3 regions of the Streptomyces sp. NPDC048696 genome follow, and region 2 is predicted to be linked to each of the others. Evidence: riboswitches for the same ligand, from Rfam matches in the RefSeq annotation. Region 2 holds a riboswitch; each other region holds the start of a gene.

Region 1 (10,001 bases), on a different contig from region 2:
CGTGCCGTACGGCACCGCCTTCGAGAAGCTGACCGCCCTCGCCTACCCCGAGGGCCACCCGTACCACCACACGCCGATCGGCTCCATGGCCGACCTGGACGCGGCGACGCTGGAGGACGCGCGGAACTTCTTCCGTACGTACTACGCGCCGAACAACGCGGTCCTCGCCGTCGTCGGCGACATCGACCCGGAGCAGACGCTCGCCTGGATCGAGAAGTACTTCGGCTCGATCCCGACCCACGACGGCAAGCAGCCGCCGCGTGACGGCGCGCTGCCCGGTGTGATCGGCGAGCAGCTGCGCGAGGTCGTCCACGAGGACGTGCCGGCGCGCGCGCTGATGGCCGCCTACCGGCTGCCGCACGACGGCACGCGCGAGTGCGACGCGGCCGACCTGGCGCTCACCGTGCTCGGCGGGGGCGAGTCGTCCCGGCTCCACAACCGCCTGGTGCGCCGCGACCAGAGCGCCGTGGCCGCGGGCTTCGGCCTGCTGCGGCTCGCCGGTGCGCCCTCGCTCGGCTGGCTGGACGTGAAGACGTCCGGCGGTGTCGAGGTCCCGGACATCGAGTCGGCCGTCGACGACGAGCTGGCCCGGTTCGCCGAAGAGGGCCCCACGGCCGAGGAGATGGAGCGCGCCCAGGCCCAGCTGGAGCGCGAGTGGCTGGACCGGCTGGGCACGGTCGCGGGCCGCGCCGACGAACTGTGCCGGTACGCGGTGCTGTTCGGCGACCCCCAGCTCGCCCTGACCGCCGTCGACCGGGTGCTCGACATCACCGCCGAAGAGGTGCGGGACGTCGCCCGGGCCACCCTGCGCCCGGACAACAGGGCGGTGCTCGTCTACGAGCCGACCACCGCCGAAGCAGACGAGGACGAGGCGGCCGACGCCGACGCCAAGGGAGCAGAGCAGTGAGCCAGACCGGCGTGACCATGGAGTTCCACCCGCAGCCGGCGGCCGGCACCGCGCGCCCCTGGGCGTTCCCCGCCCCCGGCCGCGCCACCCTGCCCAACGGGCTGACCGTGCTGCGCTGCGACCGCCCGGGCCAGCAGGTGGTGGCCGTCGAGATCTTCCTCGCCGCCCCGCTGGACGCCGAGCCGGCCGGTCTGGACGGCGTCGCCACGATCATGGCGCGCGCGTTCTCCGAGGGCACCGACAAGCGCTCCGCCGAGGAGTTCGCCGCCGACCTGGAGCGCTGCGGCGCCACCCTGGACGCGCACGCGGACCACCCCGGCGTGCGGATCTCCCTGGAGGTGCCGGTCTCCCGGCTCCCCAAGGCGCTCGGTCTGCTCGCCGAGGCGCTGCGCGCGCCCGCGTTCGCCGACGCGGAGATCGACCGCCTGGTCCGCAACCGCCTCGACGAGATCCCGCACGAGCTGGCCAACCCGGCCCGCCGCGCCGCCCAGCAGCTCTCCCGCGAGCTGTTCCCGGCCACCTCGCGCATGTCGCGCCCGCGCCAGGGCACCGAGGAGACCGTGACGCGGATCGACGCGGCCGCCGTACGGGCCTTCTACGAGGCGTATGTGCGCCCCGCCGCGGCCACCGCGGTCGTCGTCGGCGACCTCGGCGCCACCGACCTGGACGCGGTCCTCGCGGACACGCTGGGCGCCTGGACCGGCACCGCGGCCGAGGAGCGCCCGATGCCGCCGGTCACCGCCGACGACACGGGCCGCGTGGTCATCGTCGACCGGCCCGGCGCCGTCCAGACCCAGCTGCTCATCGGCCGGGTCGGCCCGGACCGCCACGACCGCGTCTGGCCCGCCCAGGTGCTCGGTACGTACTGCCTGGGCGGCACGCTCACCTCCCGCCTGGACCGCGTCCTGCGCGAGGAGAAGGGCTACACGTACGGAGTACGTGCGTACGGTCAGGTGCTGCGCTCCGGCGCCGAGGGCACCGGCGCGGCCATGCTCGCCATCAGCGGCTCGGTCGACACCCCGAACACCGGCCCGGCCCTCGACGACCTGTGGACGGTGCTGCGCAAGCTCGCCGCCGAGGGTCTGACCGACCCCGAGCGCGAGACGGCCGTGCAGAACCTGGTGGGCGTCGCCCCGCTGAAGTACGAGACGGCGGCGGCCGTCGCCGGGACGCTGGCCGACCAGGTCGAGCAGCACCTCCCGGACGACTTCCAGGCGCAGTTGTACGCGCGCCTCGCCGAGACGGGCACCGTGGAGGCGACGGCGGCCGTCGTCAGCGCCTTCCCGGTGGACCGTCTGGTGACCGTCCTCGTGGGTGACGCGGCGCAGATCGAGGAGCCGGTCAAGGCCCTCGGAATCGGTGAAGTCACCGTCGTCGCGGGCTGATTGGGCGCCGCGCCGCGCGCGCGGCGTCGGGTACGGGGAGGACCCCGGTGGCAGCTGTGCCGCCGGGGTCCTCCCGTATGTCCGGTTTATTGGGGAGGTTGCCTGTCTGTCATGTGGCGTGCGCTACAAAACCAGGCGTCTGTTTGGCGATTGAAAGATCAGCCGTCTAGCGTCGGTCGGGCTGTCCGTCACCACCCGCCGCAGCCGCGGCACCGGACAGCGATCGCCGAGTCCCCAACTGGCGCGAGCCAGGGGAGCCGGGGACCCACTCAGTCCCTGGGGTGAATCGGACACCTCCGCCCGCGGAGGGGCCCGTAGGAGACCTTCCAGCTCCGAACCCGTCAGCTAACCCGGTAGGCGAGATGGAAGGAAAGGACACCGCCACTTCATGGCGTTCACCCGTGCCACCGGGAAGCACCGGCGTCCCAGCGCCATGTCGCGCAAGGGCACGAACATAGCGGGCATCGCCACCCTGGCCACCGCCGGAGTCGTGGGCACCCTCGCCTCGCCGGCCCTCGCCGCCGAGCACGCCGCCCCCGCCGCGGCCTCCGTCGAGGACACCGGCCTCACCCAGGCCATCGTCATCGGCGACTCGCTCGCCGACCGCATCGGCGCCCAGGCCGCCGCGCAGCAGCACGCCGCCGACAAGGCCCGCGCCGCCGCCGAGGCCAAGCGCAAGGCCGAGGCCCGGGCCAAGGAGGAGCGCGCCGCCAAGGAGCGGGCCGCCCGCGAGGCCGAGCGCAAGCGCCTCAACACCTTCGTCGCCCCGATAGCGGACTCGTACGTCTCCACCGGCTACAAGACCGGCGGCTCGCTGTGGTCCTCCGGCAGCCACACCGGCATCGACTTCCACGCGGACAGCGGCACCGTGGTGCACGCCGTGGGGCTCGGCACCGTCGTGGAGGCGGGCTGGGGCGGGGCGTACGGCAACAACATCGTGATCCGGATGAACGACGGCACGTACACGCAGTACGGCCACCTGTCGTCCATCGGTGTCTCCGTCGGCCAGTCGGTCGAGCCGGGCCAGCAGATCGGCCTCTCCGGCGACACCGGCAACACCACCGGCCCGCACCTCCACTTCGAGGCCCGCACGGCCGCCACGTACGGCTCAGACATCGACCCGGTCGCGTACCTGCGCGCGCACGGCGTGTCCGTCTGAGCCACCGACGCGCCGAGCGTCCCCCTGTCATCGAAGCCCCGGCACCTCGTGCCGGGGCTTCGTGCGTTGCCGCGTCGGCGCGTTGGCCAAAAGGTATCGCTGGAATAGGCCATGTCACCGGGAATTAACAGCCGCTGGAATAGAGTCGCCGAACAGGCGTCGATCGACCGCGTTTCGCGGGGATTAAGGCGGAGGTTCGGTCATGCGTATTCCGGCGCAATCGGTATGCACGGCAATCCGCGACGACATCGTCGCGGGGCTCTTCGAGCGCGGCAGCCGGCTCACCGAGGAAGTGCTCGCCCGGCGTTACGGAGTCTCGCGCGTCCCGGTCCGCGAGGCGCTGCGCACCCTGGAGTCCGAGGGCTTCGTGACCACCCGCCGGCACGCCGGGGCCTGTGTCGCCGAGCCCACCGAGCAGGACGCGGCCGACCTGCTCGAAATGCGGGTGCTGCTGGAGCCGCTGGCCGCCGCGCGCGCGGCGACGCGGCACACCGAGGCGCATCTCAAGGTGCTGCGTGGCCTGGTCAGGCTGGGGCAGGAGCGCATCCGGCGGGCCCAGGGCGAGGACCTGCGCTCGCTGGGCGTCTGGTTCCACGAGACGCTCGCCCAGGCGTCCGGCAGCCCCGGCCTGATCGCGCTGCTCACCCAGCTGCGGCAGAAGGTCGCCTGGATGTACGTGGTGGAGCGGCCCGCGCTGCCCGGTGAGTCCTGGGCCGAGCACGCGGCGATCGTGGACGCGGTGGCGCGCGGCGACGCCGAGCGGGCCAGGTCCGTCGCCGCCCTCCACGCCGAGCGTGCCTTTTCCGCCTATCGCCTGCGTCGCCCGGCGGACGTGAGAAGTTCGCAACATGCCGTAAACACCGCGAGCGCCCGTGCTTAACAAAGCCGCCGTATACAAAGAGAAGTAATTCGAGGGGCCGGATTTCGGCTGCCCGAAATCAGCGTCGTACGCGAAGTCGCGAAGGTGTGAAGTCGCGAAGTCGCGCACAAGAAAGCGAGCCGTGCACCCGAATTCGGGTGCACGGCTCGCTCGATGAAGCGCGGGGTCGGCCGACCGGGTGCGGTCAGACCGTCTCCGGCAGCTCCTCAAGGCCCTCGGCGACGAGCTTCGCCAGACGGTCCAGGGCCGCGTCGGAGCCCTCCGCCTCGGAAGCCAGCACGATCTCCTCGCCGCCCTGCGCGCCCAGGCCGAGCACCGCGAGCATGGAGGCGGCGTTGACCGGGTTGCCGTCGGCCTTGGCGATCGTCACGGGGACGCCGGACGCCGTGGCGGCGCGGACGAAGATGGAAGCGGGGCGGGCGTGCAGGCCCTCGGCCCAGCCGACATTGACGCGGCGCTCAGCCATGGTGATGCCCTTCGAAATCTCTGACGGTTGTCTAGACCATTCTCTCATGCCCTGCGGAGTGCTCATACCGACCTCGGACCCCGGCTCGAAGGCCGTTCGGCCCTGTGCTCCTCTCCTGCCCTGGCCCCCTGCTCCGGCTCCCTACCTTGGCCCGCCCCAACCGGCCCCGCGACCCGTAGGCTGCCCGTATGCAGGCTCCGCAGGAGAAGACGCAGGACCCCGCGTACCCGGCCCACTGGGAGGCCGACGTCGTGCTGCGCGACGGGGGCACGGCCCGGATCAGGCCCATCACGACCGCCGACGCCGAGCGGCTCGTCTCCTTCTACGAGCAGGTGTCGGACGAATCCAAGTACTACCGCTTCTTCGCGCCCTACCCCCGGCTGTCCGCCAAGGACGTGCACCGCTTCACCCATCACGACTATGTGGACCGGGTCGGACTCGCGGCGACGGTCGGCGGCGAGTTCATCGCGACCGTCCGCTTCGACCGGATCAACGCGCAGGGCCGGCCCGCCTCTGCCCACCCGTCTCCCACCGCCGCCCTTGCCGGAGGGCGCTTCGCGCCCGCCCCTTCTGACGCCGACGAGGCCGAGGTGGCCTTCCTGGTGCAGGACGCCCACCAGGGGCGCGGGGTGGCGTCCGCGCTGCTCGAACACATCGCGGAGGTCGCGCGCGAGCGGGGGATCCGGCGGTTCGCGGCGGAGGTGCTGCCCGCCAACAACAAGATGATCAAGGTGTTCACGGACGCGGGGTATCAGCAGAAGCGTTCCTTCGAGGACGGCTCGGTCCATCTGACGCTAGACCTGGAGCCGACGGCCGAATCCCTCGCCGTGCAGCGCGCGCGTGAGCAGCGCGCCGAGGCGCGCTCGGTGCAGCGGCTGCTCGCCCCCGGCTCGGTCGCCGTCATCGGCGTCGGCCGCGCGCCGGGCGGGGTGGGCCGCACGGTGCTGCGCAATCTGCTCGGGGCGGGGTTCGCGGGGCGGGTGTACGCGGTCAACCGGGCGTTCGGGGACGGCAGTTCCGCGCCCGACGGCGGTTCGTCGGCCGATGGCGGCTTGACGGTCGACGGCGTACCGGCGGTCCGCTCGCTGGCGCAGATCGACGAGCCGGTCGACCTGGCGGTCGTCGCCGTACCGGCCGAGCGGGTGCCGGAGGCCGTCGCGGAGTGCGGCGAGCACGGGGTGCAGGGGCTCGTCGTCCTCTCCGCCGGCTACGCGGAGAGCGGCGCGGCCGGCCGCGAGCGCCAGCGCGAACTGCTGCGGCAGGTGCGGTCGTACGGGATGCGGCTGATCGGGCCGAACGCGTTCGGCGTGATCAACACCGCCCCTGGCGTACGGCTGAACGCGTCCCTGGCGCCGGAGTCGCCCGACCGGGGCCGGATCGGCCTGTTCACCCAGTCCGGAGCGATCGGCATCGCGCTGCTCTCGGGCCTCTACCGGCGCGGGGCGGGCCTGTCGACGTTCATCTCGTCCGGCAACCGGGCGGACGTCTCGGGCAACGACATCCTCCAGTACTGGTACGAGGACGCCGATACGGACGTGGTTCTGCTGTACCTCGAATCCATCGGCAACCCGAGGAAGTTCACCCGGCTCGCGCGGCGGACGGCGGCGGTGAAGCCGGTGGTGGCGGTGAAGGGCGGGCGCCACAGCGGCTCGACCCCGCCCGGCCACGCGGTCCCGGTGACCCGCGTCCCCGACGCGGCGGTCTCGGCACTGCTGCGCCAGGCCGGGGTGATCCGGGTGGACACGGTGACCGAGCTGGTCGACGTCGGCGTGCTCCTCGCGGACCAGCCGCTCCCGGCGGGCCCGCGCGTGGCGATCCTGGGCAACTCGGAATCCCTCGGCCTGCTGACGTACGACGCCTGCCTGACCGAGGGCCTGCGCCCCCTGCCGCCCCGCGACCTGACGACGGCGGCCACCCCGGCCGACTTCCGCGACGCGCTGGCGCAGGCCCTCGCGGACGAGTTCTGCGACGCGGTGGTGGTGACGGCGATCCCCTGGGTCGGCACCCCCGGCCACCCCGACGAGGCCCTGGCCACCGCCCTCAAACAGGCCACGTCCACGGCCCCGTCCAAGCCGGTGGCGGTGGTCCATGTGGAATTGGGCGGCCTGGCCCAAGCCCTGGCGAACGCGACGGACACGGCCCCGCGGACGCCGACGGCGAACAGGGCGAGGGTGACCCCACCGCGCCCGGAGGGCGGCGCGCCCGAGTCGGCTCCCACGGCGCCGCCCGTCGGCCTGCCGGAGGGGGCACAGGGCCGCACCCCCGCCGGGACAGCAGGGGGCGAAGCCCCCGCTTCCCGGGGCCCGGGGACCGCGCTCCCGCCCACGCCGTTCGGGGGCCCAGCGGCCCCGCTCATGCCGACGTCTTCCGGCGACCCGGGGACCGCGCTCCCGCCCACGTCTTCCGGCGACCAGGGAACGGCGTCCCTGCCCACTCCTTCCGGGGGCCCGGGGGCCCCGCCCCCGTCCACCCACCCCTCCCCACCCCCACCCCCGGAGGGTTTCGGGAAGGGGCGGGGTGGGGGATCGAACAGCGCCGACCACGACGAACCCGCACCCGAACCCCCGCCCCCACCCCACCGCATCCCCGCCTACCCCGCCGCCGAGCGCGCCGTGCGGGCGCTCGCGCAGGCCGTGCGGTACGGACAGTGGCGGCGGCAGGCCGTCGAGCAGGGGAAGGTGGCGGAGTACGACGACATCGACGAGGCCGGGGTCGCCCGGGACATCGCGCGGCTGCTCGGCGACGCCCCGGACCCCAGGGGCGTGACGCTCGGCAGCGACGCGGCCGAGGCGCTGCTCGCCCGCTACGGCATCCGCGTACGCCCCGCCCACCCCGCCCCGCACCCCGACGCCGCCGTCGAAGCCGCCACCCGCCTCGGCTACCCCGTCGCGCTCAAGACCACCGCCCCGCATCTGCGCCACCGCCCCGACCTCGGCGGAGTCCGCCTCGACCTCGCGAACGAGGAGCAACTGCGGCGTTCCTACGCCGAGTTGACCCAGGCGCTGGGCAAGCCGGAGGAGCTGCAGCCGGTGGTGCAGGCGATGGCGCCGCGCGGGGTCGACACCGTCGTGCGCGCCGCCATCGACCCGGCCGTCGGCGCCGTGCTCTCGTTCGGTCTCGCCGGAGCCGCCTCCGAGCTGCTCGGCGACACCGGCCACCGGCTGGTTCCGGCCACCGACCGCGACGCCGCCGAGCTGATCCGGTCGATCCGGACCGCCCCGCTCCTGTTCGGCTGGCGCGGCTCGGCCCCGGTGGACACGGCGGCGCTGGAGGAGCTCCTGCTGCGGGTGTCACGCCTGGTCGACGACCACCCGGAGATCGTCGCGGTCACCCTGGAACCGGTCGTCGTCGCCCAGCACGGCCTCACCGCCCTCGGCGCCACCGTCCGTCTCGCCCCGCCCCCGGCCCGTACCGACCTCGGCCCCCGCCGCCTGCCCAGCTACTGAAACGATCGGGCCCCGGGGCCCCGTAGGATGGAGTCCATGGCGAAGACCGGCACGATGACCCAGGGGCTGCGCGCGGCGATCGAGCGCAGCGGCTACTACCCGGCCCTTGTGGCCGAGGCGGTGGAGGCCGCCGTCGGTGGTGAGCCCATCGCGTCGTACCTGGTGCACCAGGAGACCACCTTCGACGCCAACGAGGTGCGCCGCCACGTCACGGTCCTCGTCCTCACGGACAATCGTTTCATCGTGAGCCACACCGACGAGCAGAACGCCGACACCAGCTCCCCGACGCCGTACGCGACGACCTCGACGGAGTCCGTGAAGATCGGCCGGATCTCGTCCGTGGTGGTCAGCCGCGTCGTCGCCAACCCCGAGTCGTACACGCCGGGCGTGCTGCCCCGTGAGGTGGTCCTCACCATCGGCTGGGGCGCGGTGTCCCGGATCGACCTGGAGCCCGCCGCCTGCGGCGACCCCAACTGCGACGCCGACCACGGCTACACCGGCAACGCCACGGCCGACGACCTGAGCCTGCGGGTCAGCGAGGCCGGCGACGGCCCGGACACCGTGCGCCAGACCCTCGCCTTCGCGCAGGCGCTCTCCGAGGCGACCGCGGCGACCGGCCGCTGATGGCCCAGCCCTACTGGCAGGATCCGGAACCCCTCGCCCTCGACACCGCCCCCCTGCCCGAGTACGGCAGCGGCTCGCTCGCCGACCTGCTGCCCACACTCGCGGCGGGCCAGGGCGTGCCCGGCGTGAGCGCCGCGATCCCCGAGCTCGCCCCGGCCGACCGGAACTGCGTCTTCCTGATCGACGGCCTCGGCTGGGAGCAGATCAAGGCGCACCCGGACGAGGCGCCCTATCTGCACTCGCTGCTCGGCACCTCGCGCGGCGGCACCGGTCGCCCGATCACCGCGGGCTTCCCGGCCACCACCGCCACCTCGCTCGCCTCCGTCGGCACCGGCCTGCCGCCCGCCGCGCACGGCCTGCCCGGCTACACCGTGCGCAACCCCGAGACCGGGGAGCTGATGAACCAGCTGCGCTGGCGGCCGTGGACCGACCCGCATGTGTGGCAGCCGTACCCCACGGTCTTCCAGCTGGCCGACGCGGCCGGGGTCCACACCGCGCAGGTGTCGTCGCCGACCTTCGAGCACACCCCGCTGACCAAGGTCGCACTCAGTGGCGGAACGTTTCACGGGCGGCTCTCCGGCGAGGAGCGCATGGACCTCGCGGCCGAGCAACTGGCCGCGGGTGACCGCTCGTTGGTCTACACGTACTACAGCGAGGTCGACGGCAAGGGCCACCGCTTCGGTGTCGACTCCGACGCCTGGCGCGGCCAGCTGATGTACGTCGACCGGCTCGTCCAGCGGCTCGCCGAGCAGCTGCCGCCCCGCTCGGCGCTGTACGTCACCGCCGACCACGGCATGATCGACATCCCCTTCGACGAGCAGTCCCGTATCGACTTCGACGAGGACTGGGAGCTGCGCGCGGGCGTCGCCCTGCTCGGCGGCGAGGGCCGGGCCCGCCATGTGTACGCGGTCCCGGGCGCCCACGCCGACGTCCTCGCCGTCTGGCGCGAGGTGCTCGGCGAGCAGTTCTGGGTGGCCGGCCGCGAGGAGGCCATAGCCGCCGGCTGGTTCGGGCAGCCGGGCGCCTGCGACGAGCGGGTGCACGGACGGATCGGCGACGTCGTCGCGGCCGCGCACGCCGATGTGGTGATCACCGCGTCGCGCAACGAGCCGAACGAGTCCGCGATGGTCGGCA
Region 2 (10,001 bases):
CAGTGGATGTCGTCGCGCCGCTCCTCAAGGGTGCCGCGCGGCGGCAGCGGGGGCCACGCCTGGTCGGGGTCGGCCGGCACCGCGAGGCCGAGCACCTGGGCGGCGCGCAGCGCGACCCGGGTGTGCCCCTCGGGCGACAGATGCAGCCGGTCCTCGTCCCACGCCCGCCGGTCCTGCACCGACTTGAGCGACCACAGGTCCAGTACCGGACAGTCGTAGCGGTCCGCGATGGACCGTACGTGCGCGGTGTACGTGGCGACCTTGCCCCGCAGATGCTTGAAGACCGGCACCCCGCGCGTGTCGAACCCGGTGGTCACCATGACCGTCGGGATCGCGCTCTTCAAGTCGGCCACCGCGCGCTCGAAGCGCTCGGCGACGTCGTCCGGGTCGGTGCCCGGCCGGATGATGTCGTTCCCGCCCGCGCAAAAGGTCACCAGGTCGGGCGCGAGCTCCTTGGCCCGCGGCACCTGCTCCTCGACGATCTGGTCGAGAAGCCTGCCCCGGACCGCGAGATTGGCATAGCGAAAGGCCCCCTCCGGTCGCTGATCAGCCAGTAGCACGGCGAACCTGTCCGCCCAGCCGACGAACGCCCCGTCCGGGCCGGGATCGCCGACGCCTTCCGTGAAGCTGTCGCCGATCGCCGTGTACGACCCGAACGTACCGCTGTTGAATGATCTCGAATCGTCTGCCACGGGACCATATCTTTCCCTTACGGATGTGACCTACGCGACCGTAAGGAGGGGTTGACGGGGGGTGATATAGACCACCCGGTCAGTTGGCCCCCATCGGGAATACGCCACGCACGGCGCGGCCCGGTACACGCATGCGTGTACCGGGCCGCGCCGATCCGCACCACGGACCGTCAGAGACTTGCGCCCTGCTGGCGCAGATACGCGAGCGGGTCGACGTCCGAGCCGTAGTCCGGGGTCGTCCGGATCTCGAAGTGCAGATGCGGACCGGTGACGTTGCCGGTCGCGCCGGAGAGGCCGATCTGCTGGCCCTCGGTCACGGTCTGCCCGGCCGAGACGGAGAGCTGCGAGAGGTGGGCGTACTGGGAGTACATGCCGTCGGCGTGCCGGATGACGACCTGGTTGCCGTACGCGCCGCCCCACCCGGCCGTGACGACCGTGCCCGCGCCGACGGCCTTCACCGTGGTGCCGGTCTGCGCCTCGAAGTCGACGCCGGTGTGGTAGCCGCTGGCCCACATCGATCCGGCCATGCGGTACGGGGTGCCGATGCTCACGCTGTCCAGCGGGGCGCGGAAGCCGGAGGCGGAGCCCTGGCTCGCCTTGGCGGCCGAGGAGGTGGTGGCGGAAGCGGTGGTGGCGGCCGGGGCCCGATCGGACGCGTGAGAGGTCGCGGTCGACGTGTGCGAGGCCGTGGTCGACGTGTGCGAGGCCGTGGCATGGGACTTCGCCCCGATGGTCAGCTTCATCCCGGGCCGGATCAGCGCGGGGTCGTCACCGACCACCGAGCGGTTGTCCTGATACAGCTTGTGCCAGCCGTCGAGCCGGTGGTCCTCGGCGATCTTCGAGAGGCAGTCGCCGGACTTGACCTGGTACGTCGTGGGCGCGGCCTGCGGCGCGACGGCCGGGGCGGCGGCGAACGCGGACGCGGCGCGGACGGCCTGCTGCGGCGCGACGGCCACAGCCGCGTTCTTCACCGCCGCGTGCGCGCCGGTGGCGCCGAGCAGCGGGATGGCGAGCGCGGCGCCGCCGGTGCCGGCGGCGACCATGCCCCGGGATATCGGGCTGGACTTGGGGCGGCGGTGCTTACCCTTCGCGGGCATGGCGGATTCCTCTCCGGCGCCTGCGAGGTGAGCTGTCGGGTTCGGGCTGGAGCTGCCCGGCCGGGCACCACGATGCGGTGCGTCGGCTTCACCCCAAGCCGTGCCGGAATTCCGGACGGCGTCTACCTGGGTCCCCCGCTCCTGCCACACGTGGATGGGTGCGGATTCCGAGCGGTGGCAGGATTCGGCGGTCCACTCGGATTGCGGTGACCGTAAACGAGCCCGGCGGGCCACGACAAGTGGCAATTCGTTATCGGATTTCCCGGCCGGGAATTCATCGGGTAATTGCGGTCACCCTGCGTCGACCGGGAATCCCAACAGGCCCCGGCGGCAGGGGGATCCGGCGCGGCCCACCGCCACGGACCGTCACCACGGTGACGCTGCTCACGGACATCTGCACGGACAACCCCCCATTCCCGTCGGGGAAACAGGGGGTTTCCCGTATAGCACCCAATTCGGACCAAAGGACCGAAAGAGCCGATCCATGCATCTATGCGCCCGTACGCCCCACCATCAGTCCTGGCCCGCGATGTTCCAGGGCGCGAACGCGTTCTTCTTGCCCGTGAGCGCGGTGCGCAGCTCCGGGTAGTGGCGCAGCAGCACGCTGATCATGCTGTTGCCGTCGATCCACTCCAGACCGGCCTTGGAGTACACCTCGGGGGTGTAGTACTCGGTGAAGAACCGGTCGCTGTTCAGTCGGCGCGAGGCCATCAGGATGAAGATCCGGAATGCCGTGTCGCTGAAGGCGAAGCCCTTGGGAAGTTTCTCGGCGAACATGCCGACCTCCAGGTCGACCTTCTCGATGTCTCCCCCGTACACCCGCTTGATCTCTTTCGCCCACACCGGATTGTCCGTCAGGTCCTCGAATTCCTTGGCGGGCTTGAGGCGGAGCAGTCGGCGGAATTCGTTGTAGCGCGGGACGCCGAGTTCGCGGGTGCGCAGGATGTCGGTGGCGGCGAGGTCCTGGAGGTGGCCGTCGGGGCGCTCGTACTCCTGCAGGAACTTCGGGAAGTTGTGCAGGGTGACGAGCCCCGGGTGGAGCGTGCCGAAGCTGTAGAGCAGGTCGATCGTGGGGATCGAGCCGAGCACCTTCAGCGCCTCGGGGCCCGCGATGTCCCGGAACGTGGCCTCGCGCAGTACGGAGTTGTCGTTGGCGGCCCGCAGCTCCCAGTCGTCGCGGATCAGCGGGTGCATCCGGTAGACCGCGACGAACTCCTCGGTGAGCGCGTACGGAACGCCGTAGTGGTCCCGCTCGCCGCCCGGGATGCCGCTGATGACCTCGGACTTGCTGATCCGTCCGAAGAGGTCGTGCACCCGCTCCCCCGCCAGGCCCCACCAGTTGGCGCGCAGCGCGGTGACGGTGGTCGGGTGGCTGATGACCGCCGGGGTCCACTCCACCGTGTGGATCTTGGCGATCAGCGCGGCGTTGACCAGCCGGGCCCGCTCGAAGACCTCCTCGTCGTCCCAGCCCGGGTACGCGGTGTGCAGGTGGTCGCAGATCGCGTTGTGCTCACGCGTGAACAGGTCGTGCATCAGGGCGAGTCCGAGCCAGAAGCCCGGGATGCGCGAGGGGTCCTTGGAGGGGTCGGAGGGGAACGGCATCCGCTCGTCGTCCCACAGGTGCAGCTTGCCGTTCTCGCCGGTGCGCAGAGCGCGCAGTTCGTCCTCGCTGTTCCCGTAGATCTGCGAGGCGTCCCACCAGTGCGAGAAGACGTTGACCCGGGTGTCGGGCGTCCCGGCGGGCGCGTGCGGGTCGCGGGTGGGGTCGTCCGGCGTCCGCATGATCTTCATGGGGCGCTCGGGCCATGGGTCGTCGTCGACCAGGTCGACCGTCCAGGGCCGGTCGCTGGGGCTGGTGCCATGGCTGAACCAGTCGCGGATCATGAACTGGAGCCAGGCGGCGACCAGGGAGTTGACGGTTTCGGCGGGGACAAAGGTGTCGCGGGTGAGCAGTTCGCGGCTGACCTTGCGCGGATTCGGCTCGGCCAGTACATCGGCGGGGGTCGCGGGCGCGATGTCGTCGAGCGGGATGTTCCGGCCGAAGCGGGTCCCGGCCATGCCCATCCGGGGCTGGTCGAGGTCGTTGTAGCTGCCGTCCGGGGTCCGGTTGACCCGGACCTTGGACGGGTCCTTGGGCGGTGTCGGCTCCGGCACGTTGGCGGCCGGCAGCTGGCTGGTGTCGTGCAGGTTCTCCTGGCGCAGCCGGACGCGCAGCCCGAGCAGGGTGCCCAGGCCCAGCGGCAGCGGGAGCTTGTCCCAGCCGATCCTGCTGTCCAGGAACTCGGCGGCGGTGGTGACCAGGCGCCACGGCAGCGAGGTGCGGTACGAGCTCATCGGATTCCCCCTCGGGGCGGTCCATACGGGCGTTCCATACGGAGGGTTCTCGTTCTCGGTGGATTCACGGTGAGTCCCGGGCGGGGCCGGGCCGTTCACCCCTGGCCGAGCCGCCGGGCGCTGCTCGCCCCGTATACGGCCTCGCGGGACCGGTTGAGGTTGCCGAGCGGTCGGAATGTCTCGGTTGTACGCCAGGGGGTGAACGACAGCGTCTCGACGCGCCGGGCGGTGGCCAGGGCCTCCGTCGAGTCGATGTCCTGGCGCGGGATGGTGAGCAGGGCGACCGCCACCGGCGGCGACACGGTCTCCGGCCACTCCACCGAGGCGTCCTCGACGGGTGTGCGCCCCTCGTCGGCGAAGCGCTGGAGGCACAGCTCGAACACCACGTCCTGGGCCCGCAGCCGCCGGGCGAGTTCGGCGTGCAGATAGCCGGGGTCGGCCCGGGTGGCCCGGTCGGGGCGCGCGGCGGGCGGCCCGGAGGGGCCGGGGCGCAGCTGGTAGCGGACCGGTCCGGCGTCGCCCCACAGGATGGGCGCCCGGCTCCAGTACCGCTCCTCGGCGAGACTGGCGACCTTGCGGGCGAGCGTCTGATTCAGCGTGCGGCGCATCCGCGCGGCGGTGGGCCACCCGACGACGCGCGGCAGCCGCACCAGCAGCCGCCAGGCGATCGCCGCGGTACTCCCGGCACCCGCCATCACCTCGGCGAAGTCGACGAACTCCCGCGCGTTCGCGGCGTGCGAGACGGGCGCGTTGGTCATCAGCAGATCGTGCCGCTCCTCGTCGGAGACGAGGACGCGCACGGCGATGCCCCGCAGATCGGGCACGGCGTCGGGGCGCGGGATGCCGGAGGCGTGCGAGAGCCGGACCAGCGCCCGGTACTCGGCGCCCGGCCGGGCGTACCCCTCCCGCAGGCCGGGCGGCAGATCGGGGTGGAACCGCAGCCGGGCGTTGTCGACGCCGAGCGACGCCTTGGCGTGGAACGTCCGCTCGGGTCCCGGCAGCCCGCCCTTGTCCTGGTTGATCTTCTGGACGCGGACGATCCGCCGGGCGAGCTCCGCGAACAGCAGCCGCTCGGCCTCCTGGCTGCCACCTTCGTACCGCTCGTACTTCTCGTGCTGCCGGGGATCGGACATGGGTCCGCCTCCTCACCAACCGCGGCAGGGGGCAGCGACGCTACTCGGCGGCGGGCGCGGGTGAAATGCCAGATTCGGACCACTTTCCACAGTCGTATACGCGTCGGCTCGGCGGCCCGTCCGAGGCGCCCCGGCCGGGCGCGACCTGGGCGGTCCGGGCCCGGCCCGGACCGCCGGACCCCACCTCACGACTGCCGCTGTTCCTCAACTCCCCCATCACTCCAGGGAGTTCATGGCCGGGTCCGGCCAGCGCGGGGGGCGTGCGCCGGGAGCGGACGGACGCGCCGGAGCCGGAGGACGGCCGCGTCCAGATCACCGCGCAGACCCGTGTCCAGGCCCCGGTGCAGCAGCAGGGCTCCCCGGTGCACGGCCCCGGTGTCCAGGCAGCGGTAGGCGGCGGCCGGGTCGAGGCCGCGCAGGCGCACCGCCGGCGGCCGTTCGCCGTGGTGCTGGGCCTGGAGGTACGCGAGCACCACGGTGTCGTCGCCGTGGACGTACTGGACCGCGCTGAGCCCGCCGCGCGGGGGCCGCAGCCGGTACTGCGCGCCGAGCTGCACCAGCGGCCGGATCTCCTTGTAGAGCTCCACCCAGCCGCGCGCCTCGGCCAGTTCCGCCTCGCTCCACCGGGTGAGATCGCCGCCGATGCCCAGCACTCCGGCCATCGCGCTGACGAAGCGGAAGCGCAGAGTGCTCGTCCGTCCGTTCAGCTGGGTGTTGGGGCTGTCGGTGACCCACGCGGCCATCACCCGGGCCGGGTGCAGCTGGCTGAAGCCGTCCTGGATGGCCAGCCGGTCCAGCGGGTCGGTGTTGTCGGAGGTCCACACCTGGTCCGTACGGGACAGGATGCCGAGGTCGACGCGGCCGCCGCCGCCCGAGCAGGACTCGAAGGCGACGTCCGGGTGCGCGGCCCGCAGCCGGTCCAGCAGGGCGTAGAGCGCCCGGACGTGCTCGGTCCAGAGCTTCTGCGGATATTCCTCGCCGGGCCAGCCCGCGTCGGTGAAGCAGCGGTTGAAGTCCCACTTCACATAGTCGATCGGCGCGCTCGACAGGAGGGCGTCCAGCTGCTCCCACAGGTGTTCGCCGACGTCCGGGCGGGCGAGGTTGAGGACGAGCTGGTTGCGGAACTCGGTCCGGCGCCGGCCCGCCTGATGCTGCACCCACTCCGGATGGGCCCGGTAGAGGTCGCTGTCCGGGTTGACCATCTCGGGCTCGACCCAGATCCCGAACCGCATCCCCAGCGCGTGCACCTCGTCGGCCAGGGGCTTCAGTCCCCCGGGGAACCGCTCGGGGTGGGGCGTCCAGTCCCCGAGCCCCGCCGCGTCATGGGTGCGGGCGCCGAACCAGCCGTCGTCGACGACGAACAGCTCCACGCCCAGCGCGGCCGCGCGCCGGGCAAGCGCCCGCTGCTGGGGTTCGGAGATGGCGAACCCGGTGGCCTCCCAGGAGTTGAAGAGCACCGGCCGGGTCCGCCCGGCGTCGGGGATCACCCGGGCGAGCTGCCAGGCGTGCCACTCCCGGCTGGCCCCGCCGAAGCCGCCGGGGCTCCACAGCCCGGCGAAGACGGGGGTGGTCCAGCTGTCGCCGGGGGCGAGCAGCAGCAGTCCGGAGTCGTCGTGCCCGGCGCCGCCGTTGATCTGCACCCGGCCGTCCGGGAGGTGCTGGACGGCGATGCGCCAGGATCCGGACCAGCCGAGCGCGCACGCGTACACCTCGCCGCTCTCCTCGGTGGCGGCGCCCTCGTCCAGGGCGACCCAGGGCAGATGCTGATGGCCGGTGTGACCCCGACGGCTGCCGAGCACCCGTTCGCCCGGGGTGAGCTCGGAGCGCGCCAGCCGGGACTCGGCGGCCCAGCGGCCGTGCAGCTGGCTCAGGCGCCAGCCGTCGCGCGGCGGCAGCGTCCACACGGCGGCGTCCGCGCGCAGCAGTTCGAGGTCCGGGTCCCCGGCCGCGCCCTCGTGCGCGATGGTGGCCCAGCGCTCGATCACATCGGTGTCGTCGCGCACCCGGTAGTGGAGGGTCAGCCCGAGCCGGTGCACGGCGTCGGTGAAGCGCAGCCGCAGCTCGTCCCCGTCAACGGCGGCACCCGCGAAATCCCACTCGGTGCCGCGCACTTCCCTCGTACGTACCGAGAGCGCGGGGCGCGCGAATCGGGGCCCGCCCTCCACCGTGTACTCCTCCCGGCCATCCAGTGGTGACTCGAAGGGCCAGGGGGACGGCAGGGGCTCGGCGGACAGGACTTCGGCGTCGGCGAGGGTGAGGCGGGGTCCCCAGTGCAGATGCAGCAGTTCCGCGCGGTCCGTGAGGTGCAGCGCATAGCCACTGGTACGGCCGGAGAGCAGCCACAGCCGTCCGTTGTCACCGGTCTCGATCATCGCAACCCCTCAGTTCCGCACAGGTACGAACAGGCACGAACATCAGGAACAGGATCGGGGCGCGGGGCCCGTCAGGGCAACGGTCGCGCGGGGCTCGCCTTCGGCCGTGGTCGAACGAGATGATTGCCCCAGGAATCCATGTCGTATCGTCGGAATGCGCCACCCGTGAGCGTTTTCCGACACCCACATCAGGAGCCAACGTTGACCCAGCAGACTCCGCAGGCCCCCTCGACCGAACCCGAGCTCTCGGGGGTGCGCAACTTCCGTGATGTGGGCGGACTGCCGACCGTGGACGGCCGCGTGCTGCGGCACGGCCGGCTCTTCCGCAGCGGCCATCTCGCCCACGCGACGGAGCAGGACGCGGCCTTCCTCTCCGCCCTCGGGCTGCACACGATCTTCGACTTCCGCAACGCGGCCGACCAGCGTCTCGAAGGCCCGGACGTCGATCTGCCGGGTGTGCGCAACGTCAACATTCCGCTGACCGACCCGGCCGACGGGGCCGAGTTCTGGAAGATGGTCCGCGACGGCGACATCAACCAGCTGCGTACGGTCCTGTCCGACGGCAAGGCGGCGGACCGGATGGCCGCCTCGTACCGGACGATCATCCGCCAGCGCACCGCCGAGCACAGCCGGGTGCTGCACGCGCTGGCCGAGGACAGCGTCCCGGCCCTGATGCACTGCGCGGCGGGCAAGGACCGCGCGGGCCTGTCGATCGCGGTGTCGCTGCTCGCGGTGGGCGTCGAGCGCGAGGCGATCGAGGCGGACTACCTGAAGTCCAACGACCCGCACCGCCGCTACAAGATGCACCGCAGCGACAACTCGCCGAACGGGCTGAGCGCCGAGGTCGTCGAACTGCTCACCCCCCTCTTCGACGCCCGCGCCAGCTATCTGCACGCGGCCTTCGACACCATCGAGGAGACCTGGGGCACCACCGAGCGCTATCTCGCCGAGGGACTGGGGCTCACGCCCGAGACCCGCGAGCGGCTGCGCGACCGGCTGGTCGCAGAGGCCGCGTAGACCACGGGCCCGCGCCTGCGAGGGGCGCGGGCGCGGCCCCCACGTGCCGACCGCTCACTTGCCGACGGTGAACAGGAGATAGAGAAAGGCCGCGAAGATGTGGCCCGCGATCAAGTAGGCGAAGAGCCGGATCACCAGGCCCCGGGGGAACTTGGTCTCGTGGGTGTCGGCGCCGGATCCCTGGTTCTGCGACATGTCGTACCTCTCAGCCGTGCGGATGGTGCGGATGCGGATCGGGGCTCTGCAGCAGGGTGTGGACGAACAGGAACTCGGCCCCGCCGTGCGACACGGCCGAGATCCGGTGCGGGGTGAGCGAGTCGAAGTGGGCGCTGTCGCCGGGGTCGAGCTCGTGCACGGCGTCACCGAGGCTCAGCCGCAGCCGCCCGGCCAGGACGTACAGCCACTCCTCGCCGGGGTGGACCCGGACGAGCTCGCGCTGGGTCCCGTACGGGATCTCGACGCGCAGGGCCTGCATGGCACGGCCGGAGTGGCCGGCCCGGTGGTAGGTCCAGCCGTCGGCCTCGGCGGGTCCGGCGCGGCCGGCCCGGATGACGGGTTCGCGCTCCGGCGGCATCTCGCCGAGCAGCTCGGAGACCGTCGTACCGTAGGTACGGGCGAGCGCCAGCAGCATCGGCAGCGAGGGCTGACGGGCGCCCGTCTCCAGCCGGGACAGATGAGCGGGCGAGAGACCGGCGCGCGGGGCGGCGGCCTCCAGGGTGAGACCGCGGCGGCGCCGCAGATCGCGCAGGCGCGGGGCGACATCGGGCAGCGGGGAACCGGCCGACCCCTCGGCCCCGGCGCCTTCGGCGGGAGTGCTCATGCACCCCATTCAGGCAAGACATTGCCTCTGGGGCAAATTTTTTACCCCAGAGGCAAATTCCACCACCAGGCGGACTACCGGTTGGCGACAGCCTGCTTCACCAGGGTCCGCCCGAAGTCCCACATCAGGCTTCCCCCGCCGTGCGCGTCCTCCATCACGGCGGTGAACGCGTCGACGAACCGGTCCACCTCGCGTTCGCCGATCGTCAGCGGCGGGATCAGCTTGATCACCTCCAGATGGTCTCCGGAGACCTGGGTGAGGATGCGGTGCTTGTGGAGCAGCGGCACCACGACCATCTGCGCGAAGAGCCCCTTGCGGGCCGTCTGGAGCATCGTCCAGCGCCCGCGCAGCCGCATCGAGGAGGGTCTGCCGAACTCGATGCCGATCATCAGGCCGCGCCCGCGCACATCGTGCAGCAGCTCGTACCGGTCGACCAGCGCCGCGAGCCGGGATCTGAGCAGGTCGCCGGTCACGCGCGCGTTGGTGACGACGTCCTCGTCCTCCATCACCGACAGCACGGCGAGTCCGGCCGCCAT
Region 3 (10,001 bases), on a different contig from region 2:
ACGCTGACCACCCGGATCTCGTCGGGCCGCCAGTCGCCGACCGCCCAGAGCGGGTCGGGGTCGCCCCACAGGAGCTGGGATCCGACGGGGTGCACGGTGCGCCCCTCCTCGGGCGCGCCCACGGCACCGGCCGTCCCCACGGCACCGAAACTCGCGGCGACACTGCTCCAGCCCACCAGCCACCGCATCGCCGCCTCCACAGCCTGTGGACAACTCGTCGCACGCGCCGCAGAACCAGCGGGAGCCGTACTTCCGCGTACTTGCGTGTGGTTCCGAGGTCGCTCGGGACCATGCTGCCATGACAATGGCGCGCGGGAGGGGCCTCGGGGTAGCGCGCGCAAAAAGTGAACGCGCCCCCTGGGATGGCCGATTGACGGCGCCGAGCGCGCCCCGGACACGAGAAGAAACGGTCTTCCCGGTCGGTATGGGACCGTCGGTTTTCGGCCAACTTCTGCCCTCGCGCGCGTGGCGCACGCCCTGGAGCGGGCATGAAACCGTCAGGAAAGCGGACGCGGAACAAGCACAGTCCGGGAGGCGCTGTCCGCCTCCCGGACCGGTCCGCCGCCCGCGGGGATTGAGGCGACGGTGTCCCCCAGCCCACTGGATCCAGTACAGCGGGCCGACCCACGCACCTCACATGGAAGCGCTCCCCACACGTTCGCGGCCAGAGCGCACGCACCGCGCACGGCCACACACCCGGAGCACACAGGAGCCGCCACAAGTCGTCCGGACGGAAAACAATCTCGCCATCCGGAACACCGCCTCTTAACGCTTGGGATGCGGCGAACTACGCTGGGTGTACTGCTGTTCTCCGTGGGCGGCATATTCCTGGGGGCTCGGCCACACGAGTGTGCGGCCGGACGGGACCTCGGGGCGCTGCCCCCGGGGGACGCCGTCTGTGTCGAGGGGTGGCGCATGTCCAGGGAGCAACGCGGGCCGAACGAGAAGCTCGGCACCGTTCTCGCCCTCGCGGGAATCAGCAACGCCGGACTGGCACGAAGGGTCAACGACCTCGGCGCGCAGCGCGGTCTGACGCTTCGTTACGACAAGACGTCGGTGGCCAGGTGGGTGTCCAAGGGCATGGTGCCGCAGGGCGCCGCGCCCCACCTGATCGCGGCGGCCATCGGCGCCAAGCTCGGCCGCCCGGTGCCGCTGCACGAGATCGGGCTCGCCGACGCCGACCCGGCGCCCGAGGTCGGTCTGGCGTTCCCGCGCGACGTGGGCGAGGCGGTGCGCACCGCCACCGAGCTCTACCGGCTGGATCTGGCCGGGCGGCGGGCGGGCGGTGGCGGTATCTGGCAGTCGCTGGCCGGATCCTTCGCGGTCTCCGCGTACGCGACGCCCGCGTCCCGCTGGCTCATAACCCCCGCCGACTCGTCGGTGGCGCGTGAGCACGACGGGGCGGCCGGGACACCGCTGAAGGTCGGCCACAGCGATGTGGCCAAACTGCGCGAGGCGGCGGAGGACGCGCGCCGCTGGGACTCCAAGTACGGGGGCGGGGACTGGCGTTCGTCGATGGTTCCCGAGTGCTTACGGGTGGACGCGGCGCCGCTGCTGCTCGGCTCGTACTCCGACGAGGTCGGCCGGGGACTGTTCGGGGCGACCGCCGAACTGACCAGGCTGGCCGGGTGGATGGCCTTCGACACCGGTCAGCAGGAAGCCGCCCAGCGCTACTACATCCAGGCGCTGCGCCTCGCGCGCGCGGCGGCCGACGTGCCGCTCGGCGGCTATGTGCTCGCCTCCATGTCGCTCCAGGCCACCTACCGCGGCTTCGCCGACGAGGGCGTCGACCTCGCGCAGGCGGCCGTGGAACGCAACCGGGGCCTGGCGACCGCCCGCACCATGAGCTTCTTCCGCCTGGTCGAGGCACGCGCGCACGCGAAGGCGGGCGACGCGCTCGCGGCCGGCGCCGCCCTGAAGGCGGCCGAGTCATGGCTGGAGCGCTCGCGGGACGGCGACGCGGACCCGTCCTGGCTGGGCTTCTACTCCTACGACCGGTTCGCCGCGGACGCGGCCGAGTGCTACCGCGATCTGAAGGCCCCGCGCCAGGTGCGCCGCTTCACCGAGCAGGCGCTGTCGCGCCCGACCGAGGAGTTCGTCCGCTCGCACGGCCTGCGCCTGGTCGTCAGCGCGGTGGCCGAGCTGGAGTCGGGCAATCTGGACGCGGCGTGCGCGGCGGGCACGCGCGCGGTGGAGGTCGCCGGGCGCATCTCGTCGGCCCGCACCACCGAGTACGTACGGGACCTGCTGCACCGCCTGGAGCCGTACGGGGACGAGCCCCGCGTCGTCGAGCTGCGCGAACGTGCGAGGCCGCTCCTGATGGCCCCGGCGTAGATCACTTCCGTCAGGGGTTTACGGGCGTTGTCAGTGGGCCAGTGCAGTATGTGAATTGCCAGGGGTTCCGGCGGGCGGCGCGGCCGCCGTCGGGCCCGGTGTCCTTGCGAGATGCGGCCGGGTGGGAGGTGCTGGGGTGAGCGGGTACGACTGTGACGTGCTGGTGATCGGCGGCGGGATCGTCGGCCTGTCGACGGCGTACGCCCTGACGCAGTCCTCGCCCGGGACCCGGGTGACGGTCCTGGAGAAGGAGGACGGCCCGGCCCGCCACCAGACCGGCCGCAACAGCGGAGTGATCCACAGCGGGATCTACTACCGCCCCGACTCCCTCAAGGCGCGGTACGCGGTGCGGGGCGCGGCCGAGATGGTCCGCTTCTGCGCCGAGCAGGGCATCGCGCACGAGGTGACCGGAAAACTCATCGTGGCCACCGAGCGCGCCGAGCTGCCCAGGCTGCACGCGCTGGCCCAGCGCGGCCGGGCCAACGGCATCCCGGTGCGCGAGCTCGGCCCCGCGCAGATAGCCGAGTACGAACCGGAGGTCCGGGGCCTGGCCGCGATCCACGTCGGCACGACCGGGGTGTGCGACTACGGCGCGGTGGCCGCCCGCCTGGCCGAGCTGTCCGGCGCGCGGATCATGTACGGCACCCGGGCGGAGCGGATATCCCGCCGCCCCGACGCGGGCGTGGCGGTGCGCACGTCGACCGGGGCGGTGCTGCGGGCCCGGGCGCTGGTGAACTGCGCGGGGCTGCACTGCGACAGCGTGGCGCGGCTCGCCGGGGACGACCCCGGGGTGCGGATCGTGCCCTTCCGGGGCGAGTACTACGAGCTGGCGCGGCCCGGTCTGGTGAAAGGTCTCGTCTACCCGGTGCCGGACCCGGCGTTCCCGTTCCTCGGGGTGCATCTGACCCGGGGTGTGGACGGCGGGGTCCACGTCGGGCCGAACGCGGTACCGGCCGCCGCCCGCGAGGGCTACGACTGGCGCACGGTGCGGCCCGCCGAGCTCGCCGCGACGCTGACATGGCCCGGCTCCTGGCGGATAGCGGCCCGGCACTGGCGGTACGGGGCGGGCGAGATCCACCGCTCGCTGTCCCGCCGCGCCTTCACGGAGGCGGTGCGCCGCCTGCTTCCGGCGGCGACCGAGGCCGATCTGCACCCGGCTCCCGCCGGGGTCCGCGCCCAGGCGGTCCTGCGCGACGGCACGCTGGTCGACGACTTCCTCATCCGCGAGGCCCCCCGCACCATCCACGTCCTGAACGCCCCGTCCCCGGCCGCGACGGCCTCGCTCCCCATCGGCCGCGAGGTGGCGAGACGGGCGCTGGGGGTGCTGGGGGCGGCGCGGGTGTAGGTGTGGGTGGTCGCGGCCGAGGGGGCCTCGGCGCCCGGCCGCGTAGAATCGGTTCATTGTGTCTGAGCAGCCCCACACCTCCCCCGCCCGTCGCCCCAAGGGCGAGCCCCGGTTCCCCGGGGGTCCCGCCGCCGATCCCGCCGGCTCGCACCACGAGCGCCGGATCCGGAGTTTCCAGCCGCGCCGCAGCCGGGTGACCACCGGCCAGGGCGAGTACCTGGAGCGGCTGTGGCCGCTGTGGGGGCTCGACATCGACGGGCTGCGCAAGCTGGACCTCAAGGAGATGTTCGACGGGCTGCCCGTCGTCCTGGAGATCGGCTTCGGGATGGGCGAGGCGACGGCCGAGATGGCCGCCGAGGACCCCGGCACCGGCATCCTCGCCGTCGACGTGCACACCCCCGGCCAGGGCAACCTCCTGGGCCTGGCGGAGCGCGGCGGCCTCGGCAACATCCGCGTGGGCAACGGCGACGCGATCATCCTGCTGCGCGAGATGCTGGAGCCCGAGTCGCTGGACGGGCTGCGCGTCTACTTCCCGGACCCCTGGCCCAAGAAGCGCCACCACAAGCGCCGCATCATCCAGCCCGACTTCCTCACCCTCGTCGCACCCCGGCTCAAGCCCGGCGCCGTACTGCACTGCGCCACCGACTGGGAGCCGTACGCCGAGCAGATGCTGGAGGTGCTCACCGAGCACCCGGCGTTCGAGAACACCCAGGCCGACGGCGGCTACGCGCCGCGCCCCGCGTTCCGTCCGCTGACCCGCTTCGAGGGCCAGGGCCTGGACAAGGGCCACGTCGTCCACGACCTGCTCTTCCGGCGCGCGGCCGAGCTGCCGTCCGCCTGACGGCCACTCCACGCCCTGCCGGCGACCCCACGCCCCTGTCGGCGACCCGCGCGCCGCCCGCGATCACCGCGGGCACCGTCGCGGATTGTCGGTGCGGGTCGTTAGGGTCGTCTGGTGTCGTCCGAATCGCTTCCGCACCGCTCACCGCCGGGCCCGGTCCAGCCGGTCCCGGACTGTCGCGCGCAGCCGCGGTTCGACGCCGTCCCGGAGCGCGCCAAGTGGCGCTACCGGCCGCGGCGCGACTTCTGGCGCTCCAAGGCCGTCCGGGCCGGCGCGCTGATCACCCTGCTCGCCCTCTGCGGCCTGGTCATCCTCGCCATCGTGCGGGACCAGACGGGCACCGAGGGGTTCCTGGTGGGGCTCGGCCTCGCCGTGCTGCCGGTGCCGCTGCTCGCCACAGCGTTCCGCTGGCTCGACCGGGTCGACCCGGGCCCGTGGCGCAATCTGCTGTTCGCCTTTGCCTGGGGCGCGTGCGCCGCGGCCCTGGTGGCGATCATCGCGAACTCGTTCGCGACCAAGTGGATAGCCACCGCGACCGCCGACCCGTCCTCCGCCGACCACCTCGGCGCGACCGTGATCGCGCCGGTCGTGGAGGAGAGCGCCAAGGCGGTCGCCGTGCTGATGCTCTTCCTGTTCCGAAGACGGGATTTCAAGGGGATAGTCGACGGCGTCGTCTTCGCGGGCTTCACCGCGACCGGCTTCGCCTTCACCGAGAACATCCTCTATCTGGGCAACGCCTTCGGCGAGGACCAGGCCAGCCACACCGCCGGGCTCGCCTCGACGACGGCCGCGACCTTCTTCGTACGGATCGTGATGTCGCCGTTCGCGCATCCGCTGTTCACGGTGTGCACGGGCATAGGCTTCGGCGCCGCGGCGCTGGCCTCGGCCCGCTGCCGCTGGCGCCGGATCGGGCTGCCGCTGCTCGGCCTGCTGATGGCGATGGGCATGCACGCGCTGTGGAACGGCTCGTCGACGTTCGGCACGTACGGCTTCTATCTGGTGTACGCGGCGTTCATGGTGCCCGTCTTCGGCCTGCTCACCTGGCTCGCGATATGGAGCCGCCAGCGCGAGCTGCGCACGGTCGCGGCCGAGCTGCCCGCGTACGCGGCGGCGGGCTGGCTCGGCCCCGCCGAACCGCTGGCGCTCTCCTCGATGCGGGCCCGCTCGATGGCCCGCGACTTCGCGCACCGCACCTACGGCGGCAGGCGCGCGGCGCGCACGGTCGCGGAGTACGAGGCGTTCGCGACGGCCCTGGCCTTCCTGCGCCACCGCGCCCACCAGGGCTCGGCGGGAGCCGACTTCACGGCCCGCGAGCAGGAGCTGCTGCACCATCTGTGGGAGCGCAAGGCGGTCGCCGGTCCCGCGCTGCTGTACGCGGCGGGCGCGGCGGGCCGCATCTGGATCCCGCCCCAGCCGCACCCGTACGGCCCCCGCGCCCCGTACAACCCCCCGGCGTCCTACGCCCCGTACGGCTACGAGACCCCGTACGGCACCCGGGCACCGCACGGCCCCGGCCCCGCCCCCGAGCAGTCCGCGCCGTACAACCCCTACCTGCGCTGACCCCCGTACACCGCAGGCACCGCGCGCCTACGCCGACGCGGTCTTCAGCTCGCTCAGCTCGGCGTCCGTGAGCTCGAAGTCGGCGATCGCGACGAGCGCGGGAAGCTGCTCGACGGTACGGGCCGAGGCGATCGGGGCGACGACGGTCGGCTGGGCGGCGAGCCAGGCGAGCGCGACGGTGGCGTGCTCGACGCCGCGCTCGCGCGCGATCCGGTCGAGCGCGGCCAGCACCTTTATGCCCCGGTCGGTCTCCAGGTGCTTGCCCGCCCCCTCGGCCCGCGCGCTGTCGACGGTCGCGCCCGGGCGGTACTTGCCGGTCAGGAAGCCGGAGGCGAGCGCGAAGTACGGGACGGCGGCCAGGCCCGAGCGGGCGGCGGTGTCCTGGAGCGCGCCCTCGTAGGTGTCGCGGGAGACCAGGTTGTAGTGCGGCTGCAGGGCGACGTACTTGGCGAGGCCCTCGCGGTCGGCGAAGTCCAGGGAGTCCTGCAGCCGCGCCGGGGAGATGTTGGAGGCGGCGACCTCGCGGACCTTGCCGTCCCTCACCAGCTGGTCGAGGGCGGTGACGATCTCCTCGACGGGGACGGACTCGTCGTCGAAGTGCGTGTAGTAGAGGTCGATGTAGTCCGTGCCGAGACGGCGCAGGGACTCCTCCACGGCGGCCTTGACCGTGGTGGGCGAGAGCCCTTTGTACTTGGGGTGGGCGCCGACCTTGGTGGCGACGACGACGTCCTCGCGGTTGCCGCGCGCGGCCAGCCAGCGGCCGATGATCTGCTCGGACTCACCGCCCTCGTTGCCCGTGGCCCAGTGCGAGTACATGTCGGCCGTGTCCACGAAGTTGCCACCGGCGGCGGCGTACGCGTCGAGCACGGCGAACGACGCCGCCTCGTCGGCGGTCCAGCCGAAGACGTTGCCGCCGAGGGCGAGCGGGAAGACGGAGAGGTCGGAGGAACCGAGCGGGCGCAGAGAGGTCATACGGGGGCAACGGCGTTGTGGGGCAGGGCTATTCCGGATGCGGGGGCCCGACTGGGCCGCGGCGGGAACCGCGGCCGGGGACCACGCCCCGGCCGCCCCCCCGTACGACCCGCGTACGACCTACGGGTTGAGCCCCTTCGACTGGAGCCACGCCATCGGGTCGATGCCCGTGCCGTCCGGCGTGTGCACCTCCAGGTGCAGATGCGGACCCGTGACGTTGCCGGTGGCGCCGACGCGGCCGATCGTCTCGCCGGTGGTGACCTGCTGGCCCGCGCTGACCGCGATCGAGGACTGGTGGCAGAACCAGAGCTCGGAGCCGTCCTCCAGCTCGATGACCGTGCGGTAGCCGTACGAGCCTGACCAGCCCGCCGACTTGACCGTGCCGCCGTGGATCGCCTTCAGCGGCGTGCCGGTCGGGGCGGCGAAGTCGAGGCCCGTGTGGTGGCCGGAGGCCCACATCGAACCGGCCTCGCCGAACGTCGAGGTGATCGTGTACGAGGCGACCGGCAGCGAGTAGCTCTTGGCGAGCTCGGCCAGCCGCTCCTCCTCCGCCTTCTTCGCGGCGGCTTCTTCGGCGGCCTTCTTCTCGGCCTCCGCCTTCTGCTGCGCGACGGTCTGCGCGGCCTTCGCCTCGGCCGCGGCCTTGTCCGCCGCCGCCTTCTCGGCACTCGCCTTGGCCTCGGCCTCGGCGTTGTTCTGCTGCTGTTCGGCCTGCTGCAGGATCCGGGCGCGCAGGGCCTCGCCCGCGCCGGTGGCGCCCTTCTCGGCCTCGGCGCTGGAGACGCCCGCCATGGTGAGGGGGGCGCTCGCCACGGCCCTGTCGGCCTCGGCGGACGGGGACGTGTCCGGGGTGTCGTCGCCCGCGATGTCCGATATCAACGTGCCCACGCCCGGCAGGGACTTGACGTCCGGGAGTTTGTCGGCGACCGAGTCGGGCAGGGATATGGAGACCGGCGGCTTGGTCTGCGCGCTGGCCATGCCGCCCGCGCCGACGGCCGCGATGACGCCGACGCCGAGGACGGTGGAGCTGCGGGCGAGCCCGCCGCGCTGCTTGGCGACGCGGTGCCGGCCGCGCACGGAGGGCAGGGACTCCTCCGTGGGGTTCCACTCCTCCCACACCTCGGTGTCACTGGGCGCGGCCCCGTACAGGGAGACGGGGGAAACCGGCGGGGTGCCGAGGGCAGGCTCGTTGGACGCCACGGGGGCGCACTCCTTTCCTTCCTTCTCGCCTACCGGGTTAGCTGACGGGTTCGGAGCAGGAAGGTCTCCTACGGGCACCTCAGAAAGGCGCGAAGGTGCCCGATTCACCCCAAGTTGGTGGTTCCCCGGTTCCCTTGCGGGATTCGGCGCGTGCGCACGGTGCCGCCTTGGCGACGGCTGGGACGACCGCGCTGCGTTATCGAACGTTAATAGACACCGGGACCTGTTTCCAAGCTGTTCCCGTTGATCCTTAATGACAGCGCGTCAAACAGCGTGCGCAGCGGGGCCGTTCGGCTACCAAGGGCTACGGCACCACCGGCATCGTCCGGCGCCGCTCGGGCTGGCGCACGCCCGGTCTGCTCACCGCGAGCAGCGCCATGTCGTCGCTCGCGCCCCCGCCCGTATGTCTGCGCACGTCGTCGACGAGCGCGTCCAGGAGCTCGTCCGGCCCGGGGAAGATCCGGTGGCGCAGCCGCTCGCGCGGGTCGTAGAAGTCGCCCGGGGCCTCGAACGCGCGCGCCTCGGAGAGGCCGTCGGTGTACAGCAGCAGCGTCGCGCCGGGCGGGAACGGATACGTGTCCACCCGGTCCGGCCACACCCCGAGCTCCGCCATCCCCAGCGGCAGCGCGGGGTCGGCGGGGGCGAGCGCGTCGAGGGCGCCGTCCGCGTGCAGGAGCAGCGGCTCGGGGTGCCCCCGGTTCACCAGGCGTACGCACGCGCGGCCCGGCGGGATCTCGGCGAGCACGGCCGTGGTGAAGCCCTCGAAGGCGTCCAGGGCGTCACGCCGGACGCCCTCCCGGGCCAGCGCCCGCTCCAGCCGCCCGGCCACGCCTTCGAGCGACTCCTCCTGCTCGGCGGCCTCCCGGAACGCCCCGATGACCACCGCCACCGCCCCCACCGCCCCCAGGCCCTTGCCGCGCACGTCCCCGACGACGACCCGCACCCCGTACGGCGTGTCCTGGACGGCGAAGAGGTCGCCGCCGATGAACGCGCCCGCCTGCGCCGCCTCGTACCGCGCGGCGACCTGGAGTCCGCCGATGCGTGCGGCGGGCTCGGGCAGCACGGCGCGCTGGGCGGTCTCCGCGATGACGCGCGCGGAGGCCAGGCGCTCGCCGCTGCGGCGCAGGGTGCGGTTGATGACCAGCGCGAGCATGGCGACCGTGAACACGGTGAACAGCTCGCTGACCCCCTCGGAGGTGCTGGGGATGTCGTGGAAGTAGTCGGTGAGCAGCACCGCCGCGACGGCGCCCGCGCCCGTGACGGCCGTGCCGACCCGGCCGAAGAACGACGCGGCGACCAGGGGCGCGGCCGAGTAGAGGGCGGCGGCGGTGAGATCGGGCGGGGTCGAGATGTCGAAGACGAAACCGACGACGAGGAGCAGCGCGGGCAGGAAGCGGACGAGCCCGGGGCCCCGGGGGCCCTCCGGGTCGCCGCCCTCGCCGGGGCCGAAGGGCCGGGAGTCCTCCCCGCCCTCACCCTCTCCTCGCTGCCGCACCTGTCGTCTCCCTGCGCGTCCGCCGGGCCGCCGACATGCCGTGCCCCACCCAGGCTGTCGGGCGGCGTGCCCGACGGCGACCGCACCTCGGCCAACCGGGTCAGCGGCGGTCGGCCCCCGTCGCGATGAGCCGCGCCCGGCACCGACGGGGCCCGGAGAGGCCCCGTACGCACGTCCCTCTCGCGTGCCGACGGGGAGCGGGCGGCCCGTGCACGGCCGGGACGCCGCCCTTGGTGCGGCCCGGCGCGGACAGC

The links. A riboswitch is a leader RNA that binds a small molecule or an ion and turns the genes downstream of it on or off. The one in region 2 is predicted to bind cyclic di-AMP.
Positions count from the first base shown of each region.
Region 1: it holds a riboswitch for cyclic di-AMP, as region 2 does, so the genes downstream of both, ACGFRG_RS29735 (M23 family metallopeptidase) here and ACGFRG_RS23105 (peptidoglycan DD-metalloendopeptidase family protein) in region 2, are expected to answer to the same signal.
Region 3: it holds a riboswitch for cyclic di-AMP, as region 2 does, so the genes downstream of both, ACGFRG_RS35230 (M23 family metallopeptidase) here and ACGFRG_RS23105 (peptidoglycan DD-metalloendopeptidase family protein) in region 2, are expected to answer to the same signal.

Region 1 is NZ_JBICVJ010000017.1:31,801-41,801, forward strand. It holds gene ACGFRG_RS29725 (pitrilysin family protein) at 1-907, shown strand, start outside; gene ACGFRG_RS29730 (M16 family metallopeptidase) at 925-2,292, shown strand; cyclic di-AMP (ydaO/yuaA leader) riboswitch at 2,507-2,667, shown strand; gene ACGFRG_RS29735 (M23 family metallopeptidase) at 2,681-3,451, shown strand; gene ACGFRG_RS29740 (GntR family transcriptional regulator) at 3,654-4,331, shown strand; gene ACGFRG_RS29745 (HPr family phosphocarrier protein) at 4,516-4,797, opposite strand; gene ACGFRG_RS29750 (GNAT family N-acetyltransferase) at 4,986-8,243, shown strand; gene ACGFRG_RS29755 (DUF5998 family protein) at 8,280-8,867, shown strand; gene ACGFRG_RS29760 (alkaline phosphatase family protein) at 8,867-10,001, shown strand, end outside.
Region 2 is NZ_JBICVJ010000010.1:324,124-334,124, forward strand. It holds gene ACGFRG_RS23100 (SGNH/GDSL hydrolase family protein) at 1-692, opposite strand, end outside; gene ACGFRG_RS23105 (peptidoglycan DD-metalloendopeptidase family protein) at 863-1,789, opposite strand; cyclic di-AMP (ydaO/yuaA leader) riboswitch at 1,794-1,989, opposite strand; gene ACGFRG_RS23110 (peroxidase family protein) at 2,303-4,123, opposite strand; gene ACGFRG_RS23115 (hypothetical protein) at 4,219-5,256, opposite strand; gene ACGFRG_RS23120 (alpha-galactosidase) at 5,487-7,628, opposite strand; gene ACGFRG_RS23125 (tyrosine-protein phosphatase) at 7,830-8,645, shown strand; gene ACGFRG_RS23130 (DUF6126 family protein) at 8,700-8,840, opposite strand; gene ACGFRG_RS23135 (helix-turn-helix domain-containing protein) at 8,851-9,465, opposite strand; gene ACGFRG_RS23140 (aspartate aminotransferase family protein) at 9,540-10,001, opposite strand, start outside.
Region 3 is NZ_JBICVJ010000030.1:14,671-24,671, forward strand. It holds gene ACGFRG_RS35200 (asparagine synthase-related protein) at 1-188, opposite strand, end outside; gene ACGFRG_RS35205 (MFS transporter) at 916-2,334, shown strand; gene lhgO (L-2-hydroxyglutarate oxidase) at 2,471-3,679, shown strand; gene trmB (tRNA (guanosine(46)-N7)-methyltransferase TrmB) at 3,738-4,520, shown strand; gene ACGFRG_RS35220 (PrsW family intramembrane metalloprotease) at 4,635-6,080, shown strand; gene ACGFRG_RS35225 (aldo/keto reductase) at 6,108-7,052, opposite strand; gene ACGFRG_RS35230 (M23 family metallopeptidase) at 7,173-8,252, opposite strand; cyclic di-AMP (ydaO/yuaA leader) riboswitch at 8,264-8,411, opposite strand; gene ACGFRG_RS35235 (PP2C family protein-serine/threonine phosphatase) at 8,557-9,747, opposite strand; gene ACGFRG_RS35240 (hypothetical protein) at 9,848-10,001, opposite strand, start outside.